DNA from 2 places in the Shewanella zhangzhouensis genome. Region 1 is predicted to be linked to the other one. Evidence: predicted binding sites of a transcription regulator. Region 1 holds the regulator's gene; the other holds the start of a gene.
What was found. The regulator sigma-54, encoded in region 1, starts transcription at its own class of promoters, with help from an activator protein. The targets are predictions, from matches to a motif close to GTTGGCACGNNNNTNGNNT.

Region 1 (3,565 bases):
ACCGGCCAGGTTGTCGGCTTGCTGGGCCCCAATGGGGCCGGTAAAACCACCACTTTTTACATGGTGGTAGGCCTGGTACAGAGCGACAAGGGCAGCATACACATCAACGATGATGACCTGACGCTGGATCCCATGCACCTGCGCGCACGCAAAGGCATTGGCTACCTGCCACAGGAAGCCAGCATCTTCCGCAAGCTGTCGGTGCGCGATAACATCATGGCTGTGCTGCAGATGCGCAAAGAGCTGAACGCCGATGAGCGTGAAGAGTCGCTGGAGCAGCTGCTGGAAGAGTTCCACATCACCCACATCCGTGACAATCTGGGCATGTCACTGTCAGGGGGTGAACGTCGCCGGGTCGAGATTGCCCGGGCACTTGCCGCCAACCCCAGATTTATCCTGCTGGATGAGCCCTTCGCCGGGGTCGACCCGATTTCCGTTATCGATATCAAAAAGATTATCGAGCAACTCAAGAATCGTGGCCTCGGAGTGCTTATCACCGACCACAATGTGAGGGAAACCCTCGATGTGTGCGAAAAAGCCTATATCGTCAGCCATGGCGATTTGATTGCCGAAGGCACCCCTGCCGAAATCCTCGACAATCAGCAGGTGCGTGCAGTGTACTTGGGTGAGCAATTCAGGCTATAGTTAATTAACAAAGCCCCCTTCTCATATCCGGATAATCAGGGTGGTAAATCACCGGATAACCTGATAGAAAAGCTTTCTACCTGAATAATTTAGTGAAGGATTCGCAGTACAATGAAAGCGTCGCTCCAGCTAAAACTGGGACAACAACTCACAATGACGCCACAGTTGCAGCAGGCCATTCGTCTGCTTCAACTCTCTTCGCTTGAACTGCAACAGGAAATTCAGCAAGCCCTCGACGCCAACCCCCTGTTGGAGCTGGACGACGAACTGGGCAGCGATCAGTTTGATGCCGACGGCGGCGATAAAGAATTTGACGACCAGTTCAGCCAGGAGTCCGTCTCAAACGACACCAGTGACAGTGCTTCGCTGGAAACTTCAGACGCTATCAGTCAGCAGTCCATGCCGGACGAGCTGCCAATGGATACCACCTGGGATGAAGTCTTTACGGCCGCCCCCGTTTCCGGTCCCGGGATCCGTGGCGAAGATGATATGCCGTTTCAGGGCGAAACCAGTGAAGGCCTGTACGAACATCTCGAGTGGCAAAAAAATCTCACCCCTTTTTCCGATACCGATCTGGCCATTGCCACTGCCATCATAGATGCCATTGACGAAAAGGGTTACTTAACCCAAAGTCTTGAAGAAATTCTCGAGGCCGTGGGCGATGAAGAAGTCGAGCTTGACGAAGTTGAGGCCGTGCTCAAACGCATTCAACACTTCGACCCCATCGGGGTAGCTGCCCGTGATTTGGCAGAGTGCCTGCTCATTCAACTTGGTCAGTTCCCGGCGGATACCCCCCATCTGGACAACGCCAAGCTGCTTATCCGTGACCATTTGGATCTGATTGCCAACCGCGACTTCCGTACCCTGATGCGTAAAACCCGCCTCAAGGAAGAAGAACTCAGGGATGCAATCATCCTCATTCAGGGGCTGAACCCCCGTCCCGGTGAGTCTGTGACCAGCACCAAGGATGAGTATGTCATTCCGGATGTCTCGGTCAGTAAAAAAAATGGCCGTTGGGTTGTAGAGCTTAATCCCGATTGTATGCCTAAACTGAGTGTGAACCAGCAATATGCCGCCATGGCACGCACCAGTCGCAACCAGGCTGACAGCCAGTTTATCCGCGGGCATTTGCAAGAGGCCAAGTGGTTTATCAAGAGCCTGGAAAGCCGCAACGACACCTTGCTGAAAGTCGCCAATTGCATAGTGCAGTTCCAGCAGGGCTTTTTTGAGTATGGTGAAGAGGCCATGAAACCCATGGTGCTCAACGATATCGCCGAAGCGGTAGAGATGCACGAATCCACCATCTCACGGGTCACCACTCAAAAGTACATGCATACCCCAAGGGGTATCTTTGAACTCAAGTATTTTTTCTCCAGCCACGTCGGGACCGAAGATGGCGGAGAATGCTCATCTACTGCCATCCGCGCCTTTATCAAGAAACTGGTGGCGGCAGAAAATCAGAAGAAACCATTGAGCGACAGCAAAATGGCGGAACTTCTGGCAGAACAAGGAATCAACGTTGCTAGACGCACCATCGCCAAATACCGAGAAGCGATGCTGATCCCACCGTCGAACCAACGTAAGAGTTTATAACCCACCCAAGGTCTTTGGAGGAAAGTGTCTATGCAAATCAATCTGACTGGGCATCATATCGAAATCACTGATTCACTGCGTAACTACGTAGAGAGCAAGTTCTCCAAGCTTGAACGCCATTTCGAACAGATCAATAATGTCCACGTTGTTCTCAATGTTCAGAAATTGCAGCAAATCGCAGAAGCCAAGCTTCACCTCAACGGTGGCGAGGTATTCGCCACTTCAGAACATGAAGACATGTACGCCGCCATTGACGCCCTAATTGATAAATTGGACCGTCAGGTTATTAAACACAAAGAGAAACTGACCAAACATTAACGATGGAACTAAGTACCATCCTGGCGCCGGAGTGCACTAGCTGTGCCACTCCGGGCAGCAAGAAAAAGGTGCTGGAGCTGATTAGCGATCTCGCTGCTGCCCAGAATCCCTCCCTCTCGTCTCAAGAGATATTCGAAAGCCTGCTGGCCCGTGAAAAAATGGGCAGCACCGGTATTGGCAATGGTATTGCCATTCCCCATGGCCGCATTGGCACTATCGATAAGCCTTTAGCTGTGCTTATCAAGTGTGAAGAAGCCATAGGTTATGACGCCATTGATAAGCAGCCGGTGGACATTCTGTTTGCCTTGCTGGTGCCATCGGACCAGTGTCAGCAACATCTCAGCACCCTGGCCGCCATGGCCGAAAAGCTGAATGACAAGCAGATCCTCAAACAGCTGCGCAAGAGCCACGATGAAAAGGAACTTTACCAGGTAATCATCGGATGAAACTCGTTATAGTCTCCGGGCGCTCTGGCTCCGGAAAGTCGGTAGCCCTCAGGGTCCTGGAAGACTTGGGCTACTACTGCGTCGATAATTTGCCATTGCAGCTGATTGGGCCCTTGCTTGCCCAGCTCAAGGGCAATAACGACAAGGTCGCCATCAGCATCGATATCCGCAATATGCCGGAGCAGGAAAAGGCCCTCGAAAAAGAGCTGGCAAGGCTCCCGGAAGGCGTAGAGCTCACCAGCTTTTTCCTCAACTCCAGCGACAAGGTACTGCTGAAACGCTACAGCGAAACCCGCCGTTTGCACCCCCTGTCCCGCAGCAAGGTCTCTTTGCAGGAAGCCATCAAGCTCGAAGGCAAAATGTTGGCCCCTATCTCCAACATGGTCGACCATTTCATGGACACCTCCAATCTGAATGTTTATGAACTGGCTGATGCTGTCAGGCAGATACTGCTTGGACGCACCGACAAAGAGCTGGTGATTATCTTTGAATCTTTCGGCTTCAAGCATGGTATGCCCACAGAAGCAGACTTTATGTTTGATGCCCGCTTCTTGCCCAATCCC
Region 2 (3,565 bases), 1.9 Mb from region 1:
GCGGATCCCATGCCAGCCTTCGGTTTGCTGTGGCCTGGCGGCCAGATCTCGGATGCTGAATTCATCAGGTTCCGATTTCATCAACCAGTAGTTCATTGCATTTCCACTTTTATTTGCAAGTGTTGCCAGTGTAAGGCCTACCGGGCGCGCTGCAAAGGGCGGCAGCAACTCCCCGAATACAAAGTGGGCAAGCTTTCCCACGCCTCGGCTATCAGTCTGAAGCTCCGGCTGGCGAGATTGCTATACTTTATTCTGAGTTTATTCAGAGGCCGGCCATATCGCCAAGACTAAGGTTATGCTGCCAAGACGACTGCTATCGAGTCCAATGCACTTCTTCAGGCCAATGTGGCTGGTGTTGATCCTGTTACTTGTCGGATTTTGCGTTGCCAACAGAGTAAACGCCACCGTAGTCAGGCTCACATCACTGCACTGGCCACCCTATTCGGGACAAGGTTTGCCATCCGAAGGCGCCGCTGTGGCTGTGGCAAAGGCCGCTTTTGCCGCCATGGGTTATCAACTCGAGGTGGACTTTTATCCCTGGAGCCGTGCCGTGAAACTGGCCCACCAAAGTAATACTCCCTATGTGGGCTATTTTCCCGAGTACTATTTCGACACAGTGCAATTTGTGTTTTCCCACCCCATGGGCATGAGTCCGTTGGGACTGCTTGAGCACAAGAGTCATCCTATCAGTTGGGTGTCGGTAAAGGATCTTCGCAACTACCGGTTGGGGGTTGTACAGGATTATGTGAATACTGAAGAGCTCGACAGGGCCATTGCCGACGATCTTCAGCCGGCTGAGCAGGTGACATCAGATGAGTTCAACATCAAAAAGGTCGCAGCGGGTCGTATCGATGCGGCCGTGATAGATGTTTACGTCATGCGCTATTTGCTCAAACAGAGCAGGCTGCAGGGCGTGGCCGATAAAGTGCAAATTAACAGCCAATTATTGGCAAACAAGAACCTATATATAGCCTTTAAGAATACGCCGGAAGGACTTCGCTGGCAGGCCATTTTCAATGAAGGCCTGCAGCGAATTGATGCGGCAGAAGTGATGGCAGAGCACTTGCCTGAATAAGAAACACATCACGCGCGAGCAACGACAGTGCGCCCAATCGGGGTCAGGCTGAGCAGCGCCAGTTTAAGGTGCTGGATGCCGAATGGAATACCAATAATGGTGATAAAACAGGCCAGTGCGTGACCGATGTGACCAATGGCAAGCCAGATCCCAAACAGCAAAAACCAAATAACGTTGCCCACCATGCCAAGGGGGCCTGTCCCCAAATCTTCCAGCCCGGTAAGCTCGCGGCGGGACACATGGTCCTGTCCAAAGGGCCAGAATGCCATTTCGCCAATCACGAAACAGGCCCGTCCAAAGGGAATACCGATAATGCTGATAAAGCACAGCAGACCCGCAAGCCACCAAGCCAGCCCCATAACAAAGCCACCAAGTACAAACCACGCGATATTAAATATAAGCCTGAGCAGGGCCATAGGTTCTCCTCTAAAATATGCGTCTATCTTCGATTGATAGATGCTAAGCAAAATCAAGGCCATCTGTTTAATTGTAATAATATCAAAGATATATGGTTTTTACTTGCTGGGGAGTTGGTGTGTTTCACCATCCGGTTGGCATAAATTACCAGCTGTAAGCTGAAAGTCGGCGCAAGTCGCGTTAGACTTGGCGCCTGTTTGTCACCATATTCCTGTCTGAGAAGCGCTTACCCATGCCCAGCCCAAGCCCAGTCGAGCCATTTTCGTTTTTTGGCCACAATTTGTGGCTCAAGCGGGACGATGTGTTGCCAGAACCCTTCAGCGGCAATAAGGGACGTAAATTTGCCAGCTTGCTGACCGACCGCTTTGATGGTGTGCAAACCCTGATTGGTTATGGTTCGGCGCAGTCCAATTCGCTTTATTCGCTGGCGGCATTGGCAAGCAGGCGTGCTTGGCAACTGGAGTTCTACGTCGATCACATTGCCGCCAGCATCTATCAGGGTGAAGAGGGCAACTACGGCGGTGCACTGGCCCTGGGCGCCCAGATAGTTACAGTGCCAGAGCAAAACATGTCCCCCCGTGAATACATTGAGTCAATTCGCTTAAAGCAGGTGGACGCTGACGCTTGTCTTTATGTGCCGGAAGGTGGCCGATGTGCCCTCGCACGCGCGGGTGTACATGCTCTGGGTCGAGAAATTGCCGATTGGGCCGCCGCCCGGGGCACGGCTGACCTCAAGGTGTTTCTACCGTCCGGCACTGGCACCACGGCACTTTACCTGAGCGAGTATTTTTATCAGCAGCACAGCGATATCAGGGTGGTGACTTGTCCTGTAGTGGGGGATGGCAATTATCTTATTGCCCAGTTCGCTGAATTAAGTACCGACAATCACGTTTACCCCGAGGTGGTTGGAGACGCCCATCATTACGCCAAACTCAAGCGTGAAGAGCTGGAGATATGGATGACGATGCGTCGCCAGGGGCTGGAATTTGAGCTTTTGTACGACCCTTGCGGGCTGCTGGTATTGAAGTCATTGCTGGATGCCAATGCTGAGGGAAACTGGCTGTACCTGCACCAGGGAGGGCTCAGGGGGAATGTGTCCATGTTGCCCCGCTACCGGCGCAAGTTTGCACAGCTATTCGAATAAGATGTCGCCTGAGCGGAAAGCACCTGTGAAATCGTGCTCTCTGCGCAGGCGTTGGGTATCGCTTGGGAAAGTGAGAGGAATAGGGAAATTCCCAGCGAACGGCTATTGATTACTTATTGCTGCTCAGCAGCCACTTCATGAATCTCAGCGCTTCGGTGCGCTTCGAGAAGGTCCGCCTGTTTTTACCGTGCTTGTCGGTAAAGGCGATTGAGCTTTTATTGAGGGAGATGGAATCTACCGGAAATGCCACGCTGATTTCATGGCCATCTAATTTGTATGACATAAGCCACACTCCTTGTTTCTTTGTCGCCATTTAAGGGCGAAATTAATCTAACTATAAAATATCCTTAGCAAAAATATGCAAAAGACGGTTGTGAGGACCACCGAGACTAGCGTATTGATGCCAGGTTTGCAAGTTAGCCGCCCCGATGACGTTAATCGACAACGCCTGGCTTGGGGCGATTCAGTGCATTTGAGCAGAGTCAGATGACGCTGGGATGACAATGACAAGAAACTTAATCCACAGAATTGCCACCAGCCGCCACTTCGGGTGCCTGTGGCTGCAATTGCCGACGTAAAACCTGTGGTTACAACACTGTGAAAATATTGTGCCGGTGATAATATCCAGAGGTTACCCGAGTGATGGAATCGTACTATGAAACGGATTTATCAGGTTTTTATCCTGTTTTGTTTTGGATTGTTCACCAGTTTGAGCGCGGCCAATTCATCCCTGACCTTGATGCAGGCATTGGATAAGTCCAATGAGATAGAGGAGGTGCAAGCCCCGACGCCCGAGCAATACCCATACCGTGACCTTTTGTGGCGGGATACCCCCAGAGGTGCATTACAGGGGTTCTTGAAGGCTGCCTGGGATCAGGATTACGCCCGGGCTTCGGAGTATTTGGACTTGCGATTTTTACCGGGGCGAA

Region 2: K0H63_RS08435 (YccF domain-containing protein) is a predicted target of sigma-54. The motif match lies at 1,537-1,555, and genes of this name have one in related genera.

The regions. Positions count from the first base shown of each region.
Region 1 is NZ_CP080414.1:3,837,690-3,841,254, forward strand. Features, by position in the region: gene lptB (LPS export ABC transporter ATP-binding protein) at 1-645, shown strand, start outside; gene K0H63_RS16925 (RNA polymerase factor sigma-54) at 757-2,238, shown strand; gene hpf (ribosome hibernation promoting factor) at 2,269-2,556, shown strand; gene ptsN (PTS IIA-like nitrogen regulatory protein PtsN) at 2,559-3,002, shown strand; gene rapZ (RNase adapter RapZ) at 2,999-3,565, shown strand, end outside.
Region 2 is NZ_CP080414.1:1,959,157-1,962,721, forward strand. Features, by position in the region: gene K0H63_RS08425 (EVE domain-containing protein) at 1-96, opposite strand, end outside; gene K0H63_RS08430 (substrate-binding periplasmic protein) at 296-1,075, shown strand; gene K0H63_RS08435 (YccF domain-containing protein) at 1,084-1,491, opposite strand; gene K0H63_RS08440 (pyridoxal-phosphate dependent enzyme) at 1,725-2,636, shown strand; gene K0H63_RS08445 (hypothetical protein) at 2,746-2,919, opposite strand; gene K0H63_RS08450 (mechanosensitive ion channel family protein) at 3,292-3,565, shown strand, end outside.